Regions from separate parts of the Chryseobacterium sp. MEBOG06 genome, predicted to be linked through region 2. Evidence: riboswitches for the same ligand, from Rfam matches in the RefSeq annotation. Region 2 holds a riboswitch; the other holds the start of a gene.

Region 1 (11,066 bases), 1.4 Mb from region 2:
AATCTCATCCCTGAACGGTCTGATCATCTGAGAGTGGCAAGCGTTACATCCTTCACGGATATAGATATCTCTACCTTCCAGTTCAAGCGGCGAATAAGGCTTCACTGCAGAAATCGTAGGTACACTTTTCTTAAGAGATAGTGTAGGGATGATTTCAATTGAACTACCAATAGATATCGTGATGAAAGATAGAATTCCCAATAATACAGGAGTTCTTTCCAACCAAAGGTGAGTTCCCTCTCCTTCTTTTCTGTTTTTGCTGATATTAGCTAATGCAGGAGCTTCAGCAGGAACTTCTTTCTGGAATGATCCTTTTCTTACCGTAGCAATTACGTTTACGATCATTAGGATAGATCCTGAGATATAGAATAAACCTCCTACGAATCTCATTTTGAAGTAAGGGATAATAGCTGTTACTGTATCCAACCAGTTTTTCCACAATAGTGTTCCATCCGGGTTGAACTGTTTCCACATTAATCCCTGTGTGAATCCTGAAATATACATTGGTACTGCATAGAAGATAATTCCTAAAGTACCTAACCAGAAATGCCAGTTAGCTAATTTTACAGACCAAATTTTTGTTCTCCACATAATTGGTACCAGGTAATAGATAACCCCGAATGCCATGAAACCATTCCATCCAAGAGCTCCTAAGTGAACGTGACCGATAACCCAGTCAGTAAAGTGACCAATTTTGTTGATGTTTTTAGTTGCTAAAAGCGGACCTTCAAACGTTGCCATACCATAACAGGTAACAGCTACTACGAAAAACTTAAGGATAGGATTTTCTCTTACTTTATCCCAAGCTCCCCTTAATGTAAGAAGACCATTTAACATACCTCCCCAGGAAGGTGCAATAAGCATGATAGAGAAACCTGTTCCTACCGCCTGCGCCCATGCTGGAAGAGCTGTATACTGAAGGTGGTGAGGACCAGCCCAGATATATACGAAAATTAATGACCAGAAGTGAATAATAGACAGTTTATAAGAGAATACCGGTCTGTCTGCTGCCTTCGGAAGGAAGTAATACATCAAACCAAGTACCGGAGTTGTCAATACGAATGCAACCGCATTGTGTCCGTACCACCACTGTACAATTGCATCTTTTACTCCCGCATATGCTGAATAAGATTTCCAGCCAGTGAAAGATAAAGGTACCTCTAGGTTATTGAAGATGTGTAGCATTGCCACAGCAATCCAAGTACCAATGTAGAACCAAATCGCTACATAAAGGTGTCTTACTCTTCTCTTCGAAATAGTCAGGAACATATTGATCCCGAAAATGATCCATGAGAATGCAATCAATATGTCGATCGGCCACTCGTGTTCAGCATATTCTTTAGAAGTGTTAATCCCCATAAAGAACGTAACGAACGTAGCAACGATCATAAACTGCCAAGTCCAGAAATGTAACCAAGACAATGTATCACTGTACATTCTTGTTTTCAATAATCTTTGTAATGAGTAATAAATACCCGTGTAAACGATGTTACAAACGAATGCAAAGATTACTGTATTGGTGTGCAACATTCTGATTCTACCAAAACCAAATGCACCATGAGTGTTTATTAACCCTTGAATATTACCAGATGCCAAACTCTTAATGGTTGTATCATCTGTCCCGAAGAAGAATTCAGGTAATTCAGGGTAGAAAAGCATTAATGCCGCCGTAAGCCCGAACGTAAATCCTATGAGACCGAAAACTAAGGTCGCATAAAGGAACGCACGGACAATACTATTGTCATAACTAAACTTTTGTGTTTCCATATCAACTATTCACTATTTTTCTCAATTTTTATTATTTTCTCCTATTTCTTTTTCGTCTTTATCTTTGTTGCCGGTTTCATCATTTTCTTTGACTCTTTCATCATCAAAAAGGATTCTGACAGCAGGAGATTCATCATCTTCAAACTGTCCTTTTCGGGCATACACTATAAATACGACCAAGAAAATCGCAGCTAAAGAAACACTGCAGAGGATCATTAAATATAGAATATCCATTGGACAACAAAATTAACCTATTTTCGGGGTTCAAATTTAGTGAAAAATAATGACATTCATCACGAAATGCCGATTTCAGCTAATTTAAAATCAGTCTAAATAAGGGCGTTTAAGCCTGTTTTTTGAAATGTTTGCGGCCTAAAATCCAGGTTGAAACTGTCGTAAAGGTAACTACCGTAATAGAGCTGGCTGGCATGATGATAGCGGCAAATAGCGGGTGCATATGCCCTGTAACTGCGTAACTTAACCCAATGATATTGTAAAGAAAACTGATTATAAATGTCATTTTCACAATATTGATAGATCCTTTACAAACGTTCAGATAATTATCGAGCGTAACTACTTTTTCGCCATTCATGATCACATCAGAGGACGGAGTAAAGCTGTTGGTATCATCTGCAATAGCAATACCTACGTTACTTTGTTTTAAAGCTCCTGCATCATTGAGCCCGTCGCCAAGCATGGCTACTTTCATATGCTGGTCCTGAAGATTTTTTATATAATTCAGTTTATCCTCCGGGCTTTGATTAAAGGCCATTCCTTTGTAATTTGGAATAAGCTCCTTAAGTTGTTTTTCTTCCGAAGAATTGTCTCCACTAAGAATGAATATATTGTAATGAGCAAGTTTGGTGAACAGATCTTTAAGTTTGGGGCGGTATTCATTTTTGAAGATGAATTTTCCTATAAACTGATCGTTTTTGCTGATATAAACAGCTGTTTCAAGATTCATGGGTTGCTGGGCGTTGTAACGTGCTGAACCAATTTTATATACGTTTCCTCTTACACTTGCCTCGTATCCCTTCCCTGATATTTCCACAAAGTTTTCCACCGGAAAATAATCATCACTTTCCTCAATGAACTCATACAGGGATTTTGAAAGCGGGTGATTAGAGTTTTTTAGCAGAGTTTTGATGTTTAATAAATCAAATTCATTAATTTCAATACCCTCATACTTAATGTTTGATTTTTTTCTGTGGGTTATTGTTCCTGTTTTGTCGAAAACAATAGTGTCCAGTTTTGCGATTTTTTCAATCGTTAACGTATCTTTTACATAGAACTTATTTCGGCCTAAAATCCTCATAATGTGTCCGAATGTGAAAGGCGCGGATAGAGCAAGCGCACATGGACAGGCAATGATCAGAATGGCTGAAATGACCTGAAACATTTTCTCCAGATCGACAAATGACCAGTATATTCCGGAAATCAGTGCAATGCCTAAAATGATGAATGTGAAATACTTACTGATGTTGTTTGTCAGTGTGTCAAGTCCTGTTTCATGCTTCTTAAAAGCTTCCTTATTCCAAAGCTGAGTTAGGTAGCTCTGGTCTACATCTTTTATGACTTCCAGTTCCAGTGAAGATCCAATCTGTTTACCTCCTGCGAAGATTTTATCCCCAGGCTGTTTACTGATGCTTTCGCTCTCTCCAGTGATAAAGCTATTGTCAATATTTCCTTCCCCGTTAATAAGGATAGCGTCTACAGGAATGATTTCCTGATTTCTAACTAAGATACGGTCTCCCACTTTAACTTCTGAAAGCAAAATGTTCTGCTGTTTCCCTTCAAAATCTACTTTTGTAACCGCAATTGGATAGAAAGATTTATAATCTCTGTCATACGAAAGAGCGCTGTAGGTTCTTTTCTGGAATATTTTCCCCATCAGCATGAAGAAAAGAAGCCCGCACAGCGTGTCAAAATATCCAGGGCCATAATTAGTAACCACTTCATAGATACTTCTTCCAAAAAGAACAAATATTCCCAATACAATAGGGACATCGATGTTGACGATTTTATTTTTTAATCCGTACCATGCGGATTTGTAGTAGTCTGAAGCAGAGTAGAATACAACAGGGCATGCCAGTAGGAACATCAATGTTCTGAAGAGCCCTTTATAATGTTCCATCCAGTAGTCTTCTCCCCCTACATATTCAGGGAAGGCCAAAAACATTCCATTTCCAAAAGCAAAACCTGCAATAGCAAATTTTACAAGCAGAGATTTATCAAGATGGTCAACATTTTTTTCTGCTGTTTCAAGACTGATGACAGGTTTGTACCCGAGATTGGTTAAGAAGTTGGCGAGTTGGCTTAATTTCAGATCATTATGGTTGAAAGAAATCTGCAAAGTCTTTCTGGTGAAATTAACCTGAGAATATTTGATGTGTTTATTTAAAGTGTGAAGGCTTTCTAATAGCCAGATGCATGAAGAACAATGTATTACAGGGATCTTGAAGGTGACAAGACTTGTACTTCCTTCTGAGAAATCAGTGACTTTTTCAAAGATTTCCGGAGTATCCAAATAATCAAACTGAGTGGAGTTTTCATCACCCGGACGAATTCCTGCCCCTTTATTCAGTTCGTAAAAATTACTTAAATTATTTAAATTCAGAATTTCATAAACGGACTTACAGCCGTTACAGCAGAAAATCTTTTCGTTAAATAAAATCCGCTCTTTTTCTATACCTTGACCACAATGAAAACAGTTCTCGCTCACCCCATAAAATATTGAACTACAAAATTATAACAAATTTTTTTGTTTATCGTGTTAAAAAGTTCTATTTTTGTGATAAATATCATATAAAATGCCGCAGGAACAACAGATAGCAATTGAAGAGAGGTTCGCCAAAGTTTTTAATGATAAATCATTTAAGGAAAGACTTTCCAGCACAGATTTTGAGAAGTATATTAACGGTAAAAAAAGATTGAGTTTTCAGAAACACGATACTATTTTTGAGGATGGAGAAACTCCGAAAGGAGTGTTTGTTCTTGAAAAAGGAGCCGCTAAACTTTCGAAATCAGGTGCCTTCGGGAAAGATCAGATTTTAAGATTTATCAAAGAAGGGGATATCATCGGCTATCGTTCTTTGCTTTGCGGGGAAAATTTCCAAGCCAAAGCAGAAGCAATGACAGATATAGAATGTGTTTTCTTACCCGCAGATATATTCATGTATCTTTTGGAGATAGATCCACAACTGTCTTTCGTAATGCTTCAAAAAATTTCATACGAATTAGGAGAATCTTCCAATACTATCACTTTTCTGGCGCAGAAAACTGTACGGGAAAGGCTGGCTGAAATTCTGTTGCTTCTGGAGCAGAAGCTCGGAGTTGATCCTGAAGGATTTATCAAAATCTCATTGACAAGAGAAGAGATCGCAAACATCATTGGTACAGCTACAGAAAGTGCCATCCGTTTGATCTCGGAGTTCAAGCAGGATAGCCTCATCGAAGTAGATGGAAGAAACATCAAAATTCTGAATCACGATAAACTAATGAAACTCGGTCACGTAGTTTTATAAAAATCATACAAAACTTAAGTCGGCTATAGGCCGACTTTTTAACTTTTAAAAATAGATAAATTATGTCTGTTCACTCTGAAATTAAAAAAGTTACGACTGAAACCTTGCGTAAAATGAAATTCGACAAGGAAAAAATCACAATGCTTACCGCCTATGATTTTACCACAGCTAAGATGGTAGATGCAGGTGGAGTAGACGCAATTTTGATTGGAGACTCTGCAGCGAATGTAATGGCTGGTTTTGAAACTACATTACCTATTACGCTGGATCAAATGATTTATCATGCTCAAAGTGTGGTAAGGGGAACCGACAGAGCCTTAGTAGTAGCAGACTTACCTTTCGGAACTTATCAGAGTAATCCCGAAAAAGCGCTTGAATCTGCCGTAAGAATGATGAAAGAAGGGGGAGCTCATGCGGTAAAGATTGAAGGAGGTAAAGAAATTTCCAAATCAATCAAGAAAATTATCAATGCAGGTATTCCGGTAATGGGACATTTGGGGTTAACTCCACAGTCTATTTATAAATTCGGAACTTATAAGGTAAGAGCAAAAGAAGAAGCTGAAGCAGAAAAATTGATTGCTGATGCACAGCTTTTGGAAGAACTAGGCTGTTTTTCTGTGGTTTTAGAGAAGATTCCTGCTGAATTAGCTAAAAGAGTAACAGAAAGCATTTCTATTCCTACGATCGGTATTGGTGCAGGTGCAGATTGTGACGGTCAGGTTTTGGTGTATCATGATATGGTAGGGATGAACAAAGGTTTCAGTCCCAAATTTTTAAGAAGATACCTTGACCTTTACACAGAAATTACAGGAGCTGTTGCTCAATATGTAAAAGATGTGAAGAGTGTAGAATTTCCTAATGAAAACGAAAGTTATTAATCCACATGCAAAACCAACAACAATCTATCCAGGGAATATTATCCATATTAGCATTGATCTGTCTTGCTGTAGGCTGGTTTAATTTATTTTCTCCGGAAATCAATCATTTACTTTCAAGAAAAATTTTTTACGTTCTCATAGGCGCCAGTTTCTTTATTCAGGCTCCGCTGCTTACCAATAAAAACTTTGTGTATGCCATGTATGCAGCAGCAGCTATTTGTGTATTGGGAGCATTTATACCTGAAGATTCAAAACTTTCAGCCGTTAAAACAATTGGCCTTCTGGGAGGGATTATCCTGTCACTTTCAAATAGAAGAAGATAGACTGAAGAGTTATGAAGGAGCAGATTATATATGAAGATAACCATCTTCTGGTGATTAATAAAAAAGTCGGACAGCTTGTACAAGGTGATAAAACCGGTGATGAATCACTATTAGAATCTATAAAGAATTTTATAAAAATAAGAGATGCTAAGCCGGGAAATGTTTTTCTCGGTTTAGTTCATCGTATAGACCGCCCAACTTCGGGATTGGTCATTTATGCTAAAACTTCCAAGGCTCTTTCCCGTCTTACTCAGATGGTAAAAAACCGGGAGATCAAGAAAACATATTGGGCAGTGGTGGCAAAAGAAATCATTCCACAGACCCAAAGGCTGGTTCATTATTTAAAGAAAAATGAAAAGAATAATAAAGCCATTGTTTTCACTAAAGTTACAGAAGGAGCAAAAGAAGCGATTTTAACCTATAATGTTATTAAGACATTAGATAATTATCTGCTGCTGGAAATTGATCTTGAAACCGGAAGACATCATCAGATCAGGGCTCAGCTATCAAAAACCGGAGTTCCAATAAAAGGAGACTTAAAATATGGCTCTCCACGTTCCAACCCTGATGGAGGAATTAATCTTCATGCAAGAAAACTGGAGTTTATTCATCCGGTCACTAAAGAAAAAATTGAAATTACAGCTCCCGTTCCGCAAAATGATGCTATTTGGAGAGCCTGTGAAAATTAAAACGATTACTTTATCCCCCTAAGATACGCTGATCAAACTCTTATGTATTCAGCGGCTAGAATACTAAACCATCTCAATTACGGGATGGTTTTTTACTGAATGTAAATTCAATTTTGTGCATTCTTAAAAAATAACTAACTTCGTCCCAGACTTTAGGGGTGTCTGTTATCAACAGACTGAGATTTTACCCTTTGAACCTGATCTGGATCATACCAGCGTAGGGAAAAGCTGATGACTTTTGCTGTACATTCTATTGTACAATAATGGCCATTCCTAAAGTGTATTTAAATAATTAGGAATGGAACTTATAATCAACCACACCCGAAAAACATTTGATATACTTCCCGAAAATCTGGAAGCTTTACTGGCTATTGAATTACCCGGAAAGAAAAAGGGTATTGCTGTAGCGCTCAACAACCGTATTATTCCGCTGTCCGCCTGGGCAGAAACCATCCTTAATGACAGAGATTCAGTTTTAATCATTACTGCCACTCAAGGCGGTTAATTCTCATATTTAATACCAATACTTATGGCTCATTCAATTACGTGTTCGCCATTTCCGAACTCAAAGAAAATCTATGTTGAAGGGAAAATACATCCTATCAGTGTAGCAATGCGTGAAATACAGCTTAGTCCCACCAAACTTACTAATGGAGGCTTTGAACATAATGCTCCGGTAACTGTTTATGATACGTCAGGCCCCTATACCGATGAAACCGCAGAAATTGATATTCAGAAGGGACTTCCGAGAATAAGGGAGCAATGGATCCTGGACAGAAAAGATGTCAGTATCCTGGAAGGAATTACATCAGAATACGGGAAAGCCCGTCTGGCGGATCCTCGTCTTGATGAATTACGTTTTGCATATGATCATCAGCCTAAGGTGGCTGAGGAAGGAAAACAACTTACCCAGCTGTATTATGCAAAACAGGGAATTATCACTCCTGAAATGGAATATGTTGCCATCAGGGAAAACCAAAGAATAGAACAGCTGGAATCTGTTTCAAAAGAAATGGCTTTTCAGCATGCCGGAAACAGCTTTGGAGCCAATACACCGAAAACTAAGATTACACCGGAGTTTGTAAGAGATGAGATCGCTGCCGGAAGAGCTATTATTCCTAATAATATCAATCACCCGGAAAGTGAGCCGATGATCATCGGAAGAAATTTCTTGGTGAAAATTAATGCTAATATCGGGAACAGTGCCGTTTCATCAAGTATCGAAGAGGAAGTTGAAAAAGCAGTTTGGGCTTGCCGATGGGGAGCTGATACCATTATGGATCTTTCAACAGGGAAGAATATCCACGAGACAAGAGAATGGATTATCAGAAACAGTCCGGTTCCAATTGGTACCGTTCCAATTTATCAGGCTCTGGAAAAAGTGAAAGGAGTACCAGAGGATCTGACATGGGAAGTTTTTAGGGATACTCTGATTGAGCAGGCTGAACAAGGGGTTTCTTATTTTACGATTCATGCAGGAGTTTTATTACGTTATATCCATTTGACAGCCAATAGAGTAACAGGAATTGTGTCCAGAGGCGGATCTATTATGGCAAAATGGTGCTTATACCATCATAAAGAAAGTTTCCTGTATACTCATTTTGAAGAGATCTGTGAGATTATGAAAAAATATGATGTTGCCTTCTCTCTGGGAGATGGTCTGCGTCCCGGTTCTATTGCTGATGCCAATGATGCAGCTCAGTTTGCAGAACTGGAAACTTTAGGTGAACTGACAAAAATTGCATGGAAACACAATATACAGGTAATGATTGAAGGTCCCGGACACGTTCCTATGCATATGATTAAAGAAAACATGGAGAAACAGCTTGAAGAATGCCATGAAGCTCCATTCTATACCCTAGGACCTCTAACTACAGATATTGCCCCCGGTTATGATCATATCACTTCCGGAATTGGAGCTGCAATGATCGGATGGTTTGGTTGTGCCATGCTTTGCTATGTAACACCGAAAGAACATTTAGGACTTCCAAACAGAGATGACGTAAAAGTTGGAGTGATCACGTATAAACTGGCTGCACACGCTGCAGATTTGGCGAAAGGACATCCTGGAGCGCAATACAGAGATAATGCCCTAAGTAAAGCCAGATTTGAATTCAGATGGGAAGATCAGTTTAATCTTTCATTAGACCCGGAAACAGCAAGATCCTATCATGATGAAACTCTTCCCGCTGATGGGGCTAAAATTGCCCATTTTTGTTCTATGTGCGGACCGAAATTCTGTTCCATGAAAATTACTCAGGAGATCAGGGAGTCTGCAGAAAAAGGAATGCTGGATAAATCACAGGAATTTATTGAAAAAGGAAAAGAAATCTATATATGATCCTTGTTATCACTCCTGAACTGAAGGTTCGAAATGAAATAGACACTGTTAACCAGATGTTTCAGGAAGGGCTAGATCTGCTCCATATCAGAAAACCTCAAATGGCTCTACAGGAGATGATCGGCTATCTCAATAAGATTGATGCTTTATTTTATCCTCAGCTGGTTCTCCATACCCATTATGATCTGGGCAGAGATTTTGGGATTTCGAGATTTCATTTTAGAGAAATAGACAGGCTTGAAGAAAAACAAAGGCCTTTTACAGAGGAAAATGTCATCTCAACTTCTGTGCATGATATTACCACCTACAATGCTTTGGAAAAAGAATGGGAATATGCTTTCATAAGCCCGTTCTTTCCAAGTATTTCTAAAAAAGGATATGGTGAAAATTCAACAGTTTTGGAGAGTATAAAACACAGAAGGAACCCTGATGTAAAACTGATTGCTCTGGGAGGAATTGATCTTGCCCATATTCAGGAGGCTTTGGACGCCGGAGCGGATGGAGTTGCTTTGTTAGGGGCAGTTTGGGAGAGTGAAGAACCAATAAATAGTTTTAAAAAATGCATAAAAAATGCCCTTTTATAATCTCGGAAAACATTCTTTATAAACATGGAAAAATTACAATACATATCGCAGGGAAACACAAAACAGGAACAGGAATTCAATATCCGGAAAGCTTTAGACCACGGAATACAATGGGTGCAGGTACGATGGAAAAATGCTCCTGAAAATGAATTGATAAGCCTTTGTGAATTATCAAAAAAATTATGTTCAGAATATAAGTCAGTTTGTATCATTAATGATCATGTTCAGCTGGTAAAAAATATAGATGCTGATGGTGTTCATTTGGGGTTGAATGATGGTTCTGTAGAAGAAGCAAGACTTATTTTAGGGGAAAACAAATTCATTGGCGGAACAGCCAATACAATATCTGATATACTTCAAAGAATTAATGAGCGCTGTGATTATATAGGTCTGGGGCCCCTGAGATTTACTGCTACGAAGGAAAAGCTGAGCCCTGTTTTAGGCTTTGAGGGGTATCTGGGAATTGTTAATTATTTAAAAAACAGATCGATGGAGATTCCAAAGATCTTTGCTATTGGCAGTGTTACTCTGGATGATCTTTTACCATTACAGGAGATCGGAATTTACGGAGCTTCAATTTCTGGTGAGATTACTAGACAGCCATCCATTATTAATGATTTAAAAAAAGCAATGATATGAAATCGTTATTGACGAAGTATTTCACTGAACAAAAACAGTTGAAATTAACGACCGGATATGGCTTTACAAAAAAATAAATATTTGTATATGAACAATCAAAAATTAGTAATAGCAGGAAGAACTTTTGAATCCAGACTATTTTTAGGAACAGGTAAATTCGGGAGTCTCAACGATATGACCTCATCTGTCGTCGCTTCAGGAACTGATATGGTGACTATGGCACTCAAAAGAATTGACGCACAGTCTGCAGAAGATGATTTGCTAGACTCATTGAGAGCTACAAACGTTCATCTTTTACCCAATACTTCAGGGGCTAGAACA
Region 2 (11,066 bases):
ATCTGGGAACTTCGTAACCGTGATCAGAGAAAGTACAGTGATTTTGCTATTTTATACAGAACAAACTCTCAGACCAGAGCATTTGAAGATGCTTTGAGACGCAAAAATATTCCGTATAAAGTATATGGAGGACTTTCTTTCTACCAAAGAAAAGAAGTAAAAGACTTAATCGGGTACCTTCGTCTTCTGATCAATGAAAACGATTCTGAAGCGCTGATGAGAATTATCAATTATCCTACAAGGGGAATTGGAGAAACGACACAGAATAAACTGATTGTTTTTGCCGATGCACACAATATTGCGGTATCAAAAGTTTTAGATAATCTTCCAATGTATGCTCCACAGCTGGGCTTAAACAATGGCGTTTTAAATAAACTGAACGACTTTTGGTCCATGATAAAAGCATTCCAGGTATTGCTTAAAACTGAAACGGCTTACAGTGTTGCAATGGAAGTAGCTAAACGAAGCGGTTTAATCAAATTCCTTAAAGATGATCAGACGCCCGAAGGAGTTTCCAGAGTAGAGAACGTTCAGGAATTGATGAACTCTATGCAGGGATTCATTGAAGAACAGATGCAGCTGGAGGATGGAGATGCAAGCCTTTCCAATTTCCTTGAGAATATTGCCCTTTCTGCAGATACTCAGGATAAGAATCTGGGAGATGATATGGTTTCATTGATGACTATTCACCTTTCAAAAGGATTGGAATTCCCGGTGGTACATCTGGTGGGACTTGAAGAAAATCTTTTCCCAAGTTTTATGAGTTCAGCAACCAGGGAAGATCTGGAAGAAGAAAGAAGACTTTTCTATGTTGCATTAACCAGAGCTGAAAAGCAGGTGTTCTTCTCATATGCTGTTTCCCGTTTCCAATGGGGGAAAATTACTGATGCAGAACCTTCAAGATTCTTAAGTGAAATTGATGATGAATATATTGAATTCCTTAATCCTGTACTGGAAAAGAGATTTATCAATAATGCCGGTGTAAAATCCAATATTTTTGATGAACACCCTTCTGAAATGAAAAGTTTCAAAAAGGTTGAGAAAAAAACGATTGAAAGGGGAGATAGTTCAAAACCGGCGCCGGAACAAAGAAAGCTGAAACCGGTAAGCACTGCCAAAATTATCAATCCAAGCGGAGCTTCTTCTCAGGATATTGAGGTAGGCGATAAAGTAAGGCATGATCGTTTCGGAATAGGAGAAGTTAGTTTTCTGGACGGAACTGACCCTCAGAATATCAAAGCAAAGGTTATTTTTATCCATGAAGGTGAGAAAAATCTGATTTTAAAATATGCTAAACTGACCAAGATTTAGACTTTTAAACGTATAAAATACAAAACGGATTCAATTTTTGAGTCCGTTTTTTTGTGTGTTAAAATTTCTGAAAATAACTTTATAATTAGTATTTTTAATAAGGGAATAGAAATAAACAATTAACATCTTTTATAAAAATTATAGTCTATTGATATTGTAGACTAATAAATATATTTTACCTTTGCTGACTCAAAAAACATAAATGTTCAACCTTTGAAGTAAACTATATGAGAAATAAAAAGACTATTGTTTCAGCCTCTGTTCTGTTTTTCCTTGGGGTTTTTACCTACGGGCAGGAAAAAGACAGCATTACAGTAAAAAAAGACAGTGTAAAGACAAATAATGTTGAAGAGGTGGTTGTATTGGGATCACGAGCCGGTGCCAGATCTAAAATAGACAGTCCGGTTCCTGTAGATGTATTCAACGTAAAAGAATCATCTGTGATTCTTCCGCAGACGAATATCGGACAGATTCTGAATGCCGTTGCTCCATCTTTCACTTCCACGGTTCAGACCAATTCTGATGGGACAGACCATTTGGATCCTGCCCAGCTGAGAGGATTGGGACCGGATCAGGTATTGGTTTTGGTTAACGGAAAAAGAAGACATACATCAGCATTGGTGAATGTAAACGGGACACCGGGGAGAGGTACAGTAGGTACCGACCTGAATTCAATTCCGTCTTTTGCTTTGAACAGAATTGAAGTATTGAGAGATGGTGCATCAGCCCAGTATGGATCGGATGCCATTGCAGGAGTGATCAACCTTGAACTGAAAAAAGATACCGGAAAACTGGCAGGGCAGATCAGCTATGGAGGAAATCTGACTCCTGCAGCCAATGACCATACCGGAGATTTTGATGGCCAGAATATTCAGGTGGACCTTAACTACGGAAATAAAATCGGAAAGAGAGGTGGTTTCTTTAATATTACATGGACTTCCCAGTTCAGAAATCCAACCTATAGAGCAGGAACTGAAAATGCGCCTATTTATAATGCCTATAATGCTATTGAGCAGCGTGCTTTGAACAATGGAGTGAACCTTTCTTCTCTTTTTAGTAATATTAAGGATACCCCCAATGCGCAGCAAATTGTTAATTACGTTCATCAATATGCCCAGGAGGTAAGTTATTTTTCCCCGACTCTGCAAAGTTCTATACAGGGTGCTAATTCTATCGCGGCCTTGCAAGGAGTTTTGGGTGCTAATCAATTTACCACAGACCAGCTTAATTATATTACCGATCAGGAGCTTGCTTACAGAGGTCAGACAAGGAAAGATTTCAATATGCAGGTTGGGCAATCCAAGCTCAATAACCACCAGTTTTTTATAAACGCTGAATTACCAATAAGTGATGACTGGAAAGTTTATACTTTCGGAGGGTACAGCATAAGACATGGTACTTCGGGAGGATTTTACAGAAGACCAAGAGAAAGCAGAACCTTTACAGGATTATACCCTAGCGGTTATTTACCGCAAATAGGAACCGATATTCAGGACCTTTCTTTAGCCGCTGGGATCAAAGGGAAATGGGAAGGATGGAATATTGATTTTAGCAATACTTTCGGACAGAATTCTTTTACTTATAACATCGGAAATACAGGAAATACTTCAATGCGTTTCGCTTCTCCTAATGAATTTAATGCCGGAGGTTTAAGATTTTCCCAGAATACGATCAATTTAGATTTCTCTAAAAAATATGATGTATTGGAAGGAATCAACGTTGCCTTCGGAGGAGAACACCGTTATGAAAATTTTAAAATAACACAGGGAGAAGAAGCATCTTATCAGACATACGACCAGTACGGAAACATCTGGAATGGAGATCCTACTCAAAGAGCAACTGATTTCTTTGGACAGCCTCTTCCCGGAGGTTCGCAGGTATTTAACGGTTTTAGACCTGAAAATGCTGTGAATAAAAACAGGCAGTCTTTAGCCGCTTATGCGGATGTAGAATTTAATTTTACCAATTGGTTTCTGGTAGATGCCGCAGCCAGATATGAGAATTATTCTGATTTTGGATCTACCTTTAATTATAAACTGGCTTCAAGGATCAAAGTAGCCCCTAATTTTAATGTGAGATTTGCAGGGTCTACAGGATTCAGAGCACCTTCTATTCACCAGATCTATTATAATGTAACCTCTACTTTATATACCAATAACCAGCTTCTGGAAGTGGGAACTTTCAGCAATGATTCTCAATTGGCAGAACAGTTGAATATGCCAAAACTGAAACAGGAAACTTCAAAATCGGCAAGCGTAGGGTTTACCTACAGAATCCCATCTGTGAATCTGACATTTACTGCTGATGGATATTTTACAAAAATTAATAACAGAATTATTCTTACAGACCAGTTTTTAAGAAAGGATGTGCCGGCAGCAGCACAATTGGAATACGACAAATTAAATGTGAATGCAGCCCAGTTCTTTACCAATGCGATTGATACGGAAACTAAAGGATTGGATGTTGTGATTTCTCATAATACAAGATTCTCAGATTTTAAGTTAGATAATAATTTTGCAGTGAACCTGAATCAGACCAAGCAGGTAGGGCAAGTCCATTCTGCGGGACTGTTAGCATCTCCGGCTCTTGAAAAGATTTATTTCTCTGAAAAATCAAGAGTGTATCTGGAAGAGGCTGTACCAAGAGTGAAAGCAAGTCTTTCCCACACTCTTTCATGGAAGAATGCAAGTTTCTACCTCAGAAATACCTATTTCGGAAAAGTGACCGGAGCAGATGTTGTGGATGCTAATGGTGATGGTATTACAGAACCTAATGAACACCAGAAGATAGGTGATAAGATCATTACCGATATTTCTGTACTGTATCAGTTTACAAAAAATATAGGACTGACATTAGGCGTGAACAATGTTTTTGATATTTATCCCACTAAAAATCTTGCAGTGTCTACCAATAATGACCAGTTTATTTATTCACGTTCCACTTCACAGTTTGGACAGAACGGAAGATATGTTTTCACCAGATTGAACTTCAATTTTTAATCAATACTATACTTTTAATAAAAAAACGGAACCAATATTTGGGTTCCGTTTTTTATTTACGGTATTACTGGTGTATTAGATTTAAAATAAGATATATAATTGTTGTTTTTTATTGCTAAGAATGGACGAGTAATAAAAAGTAATTTATACATCCGTAAGGATTTTTCAGCTTTATTTCCAGATTTTCAGCTCATAGGCAGCTTCCCAGAAGTGATATTCCATTCGGGAGGCCATGGTGAAAGCTTCTGTCATTCTTTTTCTGGTTTTATCAGTGCTGTTTTCGGCTATTTTATCACAAATGGCAATCGCCTGATCCACTGCCGCCGAAAATTCTTCTCCTGCATACGTAGCAATCCATTTTTCATAAGGATTATCAATTGTATTTTGAGTATGGTAAATATAATTTCCAACTTCTCTGTAAATCCAAAAGCAAGGAAGTACTGCTGCAACTGCTATTTCCACTGATTCCAAGGCTGCGGTACTTCTCAGGAAGTGAATATAATGATGGCAGGCAGGTTGTAAAATACCTTTATCACTCACTCCGAAATCTTTGAAATAAGATTCATGCAGTGCATTTTCCACCACAATAGCATTCTCCGCAAAGCGCATGAAAGTAAGCACATCCTGAAGATCCGGAATCTTGGCTGCAATCAGGGAAAGTGTTCTCCCGAAGTGTTCCAGATATAAAGAGTCCTGAGCCATATAAAAACGGAACTTTTCCTGCGGTAAGCTGCCGTCTGATAATTCTTTTATAAAGGGCATATCAAGAATAGACTGATAGCATTCTTCTATTGTGTTCCAGGTTTGTTCAGACCATTTCATTTTTGATCAGTTTTTGAGGGTTAAAAAAGTGGTTAAGCGGACCATTGCCAAGTCCTGTTTGTATATCCATTCCGTTTTCTATGGCTTGATAAATATAGCCCTGGCCTAAAGAAACAGCGTCATATAAATTTTTTCCCTGAGCAATATAGGCAGCGATTGCTGAAGAGAGGGTACAGCCGGAGCCATGGGTATTATTAGTGTTTAATTTTACCGTTTCAAAAGAATGGAAATTCTCATATTCGTCATAGAATAAAGAGGTAATCGCTGAGGTTGTCTGATGGCCCCCTTTAAGAAGAATCGTTTTACAACCCAATTTTTTGATCTTTCTTCCCGCTGTGTATAAATCTTCCAGAGTTTCTACTTTCATATCTGCTAAAATGGCTGCCTCATCCATGTTTGGGGTAATCACATCAGCAAGCGGAAAAAGCATTTCAGTAATTGCAGTGATGGTTTCTTCTTCAATCAGGTGATGCCCGCTGGTGGCTACCATTACAGGATCAAATACAATTGGTATTCTTTCATACTGAGCCAATGTAGAAACAATAGTCTCCACTAATTGCGGAGTATGAACCATTCCGATTTTAATAGCATCCGGAACAATATCATCCAAAATAGCTTTGATCTGATCAGCTACCGCTTCAACAGGAATAGAATATATTTTTCTTACTCCCTGGGTATTCTGTACAGGCAAAGCCGTTAATACAGATGTAGAAAAACAGCCTAAAGCAGAGGCCGTTTTGATATCCGCCTGAATACCAGCTCCTCCGCTTCCGTCAAAACCCGCAATGGTTAATACTGATGGGTATTTGTATTTTTTCATTTTAAAATTTCATTTTTTAATTCATACGCTGCTTTCTGAGGATTTTCTGCACTGCATATTGCCGAAACTACGGCAAGGCAATCTGCTCCTGCATGAATGATTGCTTTTGCATTTTTCAGATGAACGCTGCCTATGGCTACCAGAGGCTTTTCTGTAAGCTGTCTGATCTTTGCAATACCCTCAAGCCCCCATTCCGTAATCGTATCCGTTTTGGTATTGGTTTTAAATACAGGACTTATCCCAAGATAATCAGATACTGCAGTCTCTTCGCTTTCAAGTTGTATCAGATGTTCCACAGAATAACCAATCATTTTATCTTTAATCAAAGGAATTTGTCTCAGGTAAGTAGGTGCCGTATCACTGTTCCCAACATGAATTCCTGCTGAACTCACCTTTTCAGCAACCTCAATATTATCGTTAATGATAAGGGGAATTCCATATTTATCTGTGATCTCAAGAAGCTGTTTGGCTTTTTGAAGAAACAAATCAGTACTGTCGTTTTTTTCTCGTAACTGAATGATATCTACACCGCCAAGAATAGCCTGTTCTGCCACTTTTAGAAAATTTCTTCCAGCACAGTCGGCTTCAGAAATAACGAGGTAGAGTTGGTAAGGGAAACAATGTACACTCATTTCTGTTCGATTTTCAAATGACGGATAAATTCTTCCTCAGTGATGTTATATAGCTTATCGATCAGGTTGACCTGAAGACTTCCCGGACCTTTGCTTTCCTGAGCAGCCAGTTCTCCAGCGATGCCAAGCAATGCCATTGCCGCAGCAACCCCATTAACTTTAGCTTCCGTACATCCTATGAATGCGCCTATCAAAGCGGTGGCCGAACATCCTAGACCTGTCACTTTGGTCATCAGGGAATGTCCGTTTTTGATAAAAACAGTTTGGTCTGGGCTTAGGATAATATCAGCTTCACCGGAAATACAGACAATCGTATTGTATTGGCTGACCAGAATTTTACCGGCATCTATAGCCTCGCTGCTTTCTGCAGTACTGTCTACTCCCTTGGTGACTGTATTATTGATCTTAGCCAGTGCAATAATTTCAGAAGCATTTCCTCTGATCACTGTTGGGTGGTACTGTAAAAGCTGATGTAAAATCTGATCCCGGAATGACGTTGCTCCGGCTCCTACAGGATCTAAAACCCACGGCTTATAGATGGCGTCTGCCGTTTCAGCGGCCATAAGCATAGATTCAGACCCGTATTCATCAAGGGTTCCAATATTAATAACCACCGAATGGGCTATGTTGATCATTTCCCTGATTTCAGATTTTGCGTGGGCCATGATGGGAGATGCTCCTGCAGCCAAAAGAGCATTGGCTGTATTGTTCATAACCACATAATTGGTGATATTGTGAACCAGGGGAGAATTTTGTCGTACAAGCTGAACTTGCTGCCAGAGAATTTTTTCCATTGTTATCATTAAAATAAAAATAGCTTTAGGAAAAAATCTGAAACAAAGGTACATTAGCAGATAATGTAATTTTGCTTTTCCCTACGCCGGTGTAAGCCGGATCAGGTTCGAAGGGACTCTCTCAATTCTTTTCAGAATACCCCTAAAGCGAAACAAATGTATAAAAATTATCAGAGCAGACAAAAATCTTGCAACGGAATTTCTAGGGAAGACGGAGTATTTTTATCGTTAGCCGATAATATTTTATTGGCTGTAAAAATACCATTGGGTAATCGTAAAAATAAGCAAAGCTGGAAATAAATAGTACGGTTAACATATGGTTATCTATAAAATCCATATGTTACGTTTTCTATTTCTTCTGTGCGAGAATGAAATCCACCATCTGATCTGTCAGCTTATCCAGGTAAGCTTTATCAGTAGTACCAAATCCATGTACTCCTTTATCTACAATGATTAAAGAAGTCTGAACCTTAGCTCTTTTTAATTTTCGGTATAATTTTTTTGATTGATTTAATGGAACTATTTTGTCGTTATTTCCCTGAACAATTAAAGTAGGAACGGCATCTGAAACAAAATAAACAGGAGATATGGTTTTGAAATAATCTATTGCCCTGTCCTGATCTTTTTTGATGTCATATCCAGAAAGTCCTTTGACCAGATTTTGCTGCAGAGTGACAATTTTTTTTGAAATTAGCCCAATCATAGAAACAGGAATCGTACCCAATCTGGTATGGAAAAGCTTGTTGAGATCAGCAGGCCCATAATGATCAATAACATAATTTACTTTTGAAGAATAAGAAGCAAGTTCAGGACTTCCAATATAAGTGTTATCAGGAGTATAGGCTGCCATTAATGAAAGGTGAGCGCCTGCCGAAGCTCCAAAAAGTCCTATATTATTGATGTCAAAATTATATTTTTCCGCATTTTTTCTTACCCATCTTATTGCGTCTTTGGTATCTTCCAGAGGAAGAGGAAAGTGAATGCTGTCATTCAGAAGAGTATAATTGATGCTGATGACAGCATATTTTTTCGCCATTAGTTTGGCAATAGTAGCTTCCACATAGTTACCAGAATTGATGACTTTGCTTCCTTCTATCCAGCCACCGCCATGAACATAGATCATTACCGGAAGCTTTTCTGCTGAGACATTTTTAGGAGTATAAAGATCCAGCTTAATGGGGGCACCCTTTTTATTGGTTTTATAAGTGATATCTTCAGAAAAGTTGGAAATTTCAGGAAGTAATGTACTTTTTACAGCAGGGGCTTTAACGGTTGTTTGTGAAAAATTTTGTGAAAATAATAAACTAGAAATGCTTAAAAATAAAACAAAAAACAGGTTTTTGGAAAACCTGTAGTTTGATATGTTGTTGATGTATAAATTCATAATAAGATTTTTTTGAGGGAAGTGTTATTTTACTAACTCCTCAAAAAGCTTACCAAAAGTAGTGTTCAGATCTTTTGATTTTCCGGGATGAGGTCTTGAAGTCTGTACAACGGCACTTCTTACGGCTGTCAGCCATCTGAAACGCTCCGGAATGTCCAGAAGGGCAATAGGACCGCCGTCTTTATCACCGCTGGCAATCTTATAAAAGCTTTCCAGATTCTGAATGATATCTTCATAGTTCAGTTTACTGTGCATCAGTTTGAATTTATCAGGACATAAATAAAACTCTGCCTTGATGAATTTTTCCTTTTTGGAAAACATTACCAGTCCGATATTGAAAAATTCCTCTCTTTCAACTTTGGGTACCAAGCGTACTACCGCGTATTCATATATTTTATCCTCTTGCATTTTTGGCTTCGTTTACAAAGATTTGAGAATTTTTGAATCTGGTTTTCAAAAACTGAAAATAGATCTCACGGATTTCTTCGGGTGTTTCATCGGCATCATTCCAGTGCAGCCAATCTTCAGGGATTAAATTGACTATTTCCCTGAAAAGGTTGTCATTCAGTACTTCATGAGCAAATTGATTAGCTTCATCCAGCATCTTGGCTTTTGGAAGCAGTACATGATCCTTTACGTATTTGAAAGGTGTTTTTGCAGCTGCATCAAAGTTCTGCCATGAGTGATGGAAGTAGAAGGAAGCTCCATTATCGATGATCCAGAGTTCTCTATTCCACATCAGCATATTCGTATTCCTGAACGTACGATCAATATTGGTAATGAAAGCATCCAGCCAGACAATTTTTGAAGCCAACAGAGGATCAACGCTTACTCCCGGATCATAAGTGATAGAGCCCGAAAGATAATGCAGTCCAAGGTTCAGACCTTCCGAAAACTTCAGCAGGTCCTGTATTTCTTCATCAGCTTCCGTCCTCCCGAAATCTGCATCAAGATTTACAAAAACAAGTTCAGGAATTTTCAACCCCAGTGCTTCCGTAATTTTTCCGCCTAAAAGTTCGGAGATCAGCATTTTTACCCCATGGCCGGCACCACGGAATTTTAAGACATATTTAAAGTCATCATCAGCTTCTGCCAGCGCAGGAAGAGAACCTCCTTCTCGCAACGGCAGAATGTAACGTGTCACAGTTACAGTTCTTAAATTCTGCATAAGGCAAAAATAAGCTTATTTTTTTATAATCTTTTTAGTGAATTCTTTTTCTCCGGTTTTATACTGTAGAAAGTACACTCCGCTTGTAAGATAATGTATCGGAATTGTGTAGCCGGAATCTGTTTTGCTCTGGCTGTAACTAATATTTCTTCCGGTACTATCCATAAATGACAGGATTTTAAACTTCTTTTTAGAAGTGATCATAATAAAATTCTGTGCAGGACTAGGGTAAATCTGAACCTGATCTTCGATATCGGATTCTTGTGTGGCAAGGCTGGTTACCGTTACCAGCTTTGTTTTGGTGGTATTGGTTCCGCAGGCATCTGTCGTCAGCTTTACATTATAATTTCCTAAGGCAGTATACATATGCTGGGGATGTTCCTGAACGGAAGTCGTACCATCTCCGAAATCCCATAGATAAGTATTGGAATTTTGGGTTTTATTAGTAAACTGAACAGTGGAGGTTCCTGTAAACTGATGGGTAAATCTACTGTGGACATCATTGGACGTTATAAGCCATTTATTTTGTTGGTTGTAAACTTCCGTTTTTACAATATTTTTTATCAACTGTGCCTCTGCGGAAGTAAGATTACCGTTAAAGGAAACCAGGGTAGGGTCTTTTTTAAACAAGACCGTATAAAATGTATAAGCAGCTGCCATAGAACCTATATAGCTGGGATGGGATTCGTCCTGATCATAAAGCTCTACAGATGGATCTTGTGCTCTGATGGCTCTCCATACTCTTCCTACAGGAGACACTACACCTTCGTTGGTGGCTGCCATTTCCATATAGCGGTTGTAGATTTGATCATCCATTCCTTCGTAAGTGCAGACGGTCGGAAGGCCGGGACAATTCGTAGCATCTCCGTTTTTACGTCCCCATGTCATATAGAACATAACATTTCCACAGCCATTTGAGTTTTTAATTAAGTTCGAAAGCTGCAGAGCATATGGATAAACCTGGCTCTGCACCTGAGAATCCGGAAAAGAAGGCAGCTGGCTCTGCTCCTGAAGTACTACATAATCCCAGTTTCCCTGGTTGATGACTGAAGTTACAATAGGATTATTAGCATGATCCTGAAGTGTAGACCCACCGGGAGTCTGGCTGTGATGTTCCAGAATGTCACCAGTGGATG

The links. Region 2 has a riboswitch for thiamine pyrophosphate ahead of thiM (hydroxyethylthiazole kinase). Riboswitches for the same ligand answer to the same signal wherever they lie in the genome.
Region 1: linked by a shared signal. The riboswitch ahead of thiS (sulfur carrier protein ThiS) and the one ahead of thiM (hydroxyethylthiazole kinase) in region 2 are both predicted to bind thiamine pyrophosphate.

What each region holds. Positions count from the first base shown of each region.
Region 1 is NZ_CP084580.1:4,872,325-4,883,390, reverse strand. Features, by position in the region: gene ccoN (cytochrome-c oxidase, cbb3-type subunit I) at 1-1,767, opposite strand, end outside; gene ccoS (cbb3-type cytochrome oxidase assembly protein CcoS) at 1,789-2,001, opposite strand; gene LF887_RS22255 (heavy metal translocating P-type ATPase) at 2,111-4,489, opposite strand; gene LF887_RS22250 (Crp/Fnr family transcriptional regulator) at 4,578-5,291, shown strand; gene panB (3-methyl-2-oxobutanoate hydroxymethyltransferase) at 5,354-6,169, shown strand; gene LF887_RS22240 (hypothetical protein) at 6,175-6,492, shown strand; gene LF887_RS22235 (RluA family pseudouridine synthase) at 6,504-7,181, shown strand; TPP riboswitch at 7,326-7,422, shown strand; gene thiS (sulfur carrier protein ThiS) at 7,480-7,686, shown strand; gene thiC (phosphomethylpyrimidine synthase ThiC) at 7,711-9,522, shown strand; gene LF887_RS22220 (thiamine phosphate synthase) at 9,519-10,106, shown strand; gene LF887_RS22215 (thiamine phosphate synthase) at 10,131-10,745, shown strand; gene LF887_RS22210 (thiazole synthase) at 10,833-11,066, shown strand, end outside.
Region 2 is NZ_CP084580.1:1,022,290-1,033,355, forward strand. Features, by position in the region: gene LF887_RS04730 (ATP-dependent helicase) at 1-1,311, shown strand, start outside; gene LF887_RS04735 (TonB-dependent receptor plug domain-containing protein) at 1,539-4,310, shown strand; gene tenA (thiaminase II) at 4,482-5,132, opposite strand; gene thiD (bifunctional hydroxymethylpyrimidine kinase/phosphomethylpyrimidine kinase) at 5,119-5,952, opposite strand; gene thiE (thiamine phosphate synthase) at 5,949-6,584, opposite strand; gene thiM (hydroxyethylthiazole kinase) at 6,581-7,378, opposite strand; TPP riboswitch at 7,440-7,532, opposite strand; gene LF887_RS04760 (alpha/beta hydrolase) at 7,728-8,762, opposite strand; gene LF887_RS04765 (DUF3037 domain-containing protein) at 8,787-9,170, opposite strand; gene LF887_RS04770 (HipA family kinase) at 9,157-9,930, opposite strand; gene LF887_RS04775 (PKD domain-containing protein) at 9,946-11,066, opposite strand, start outside.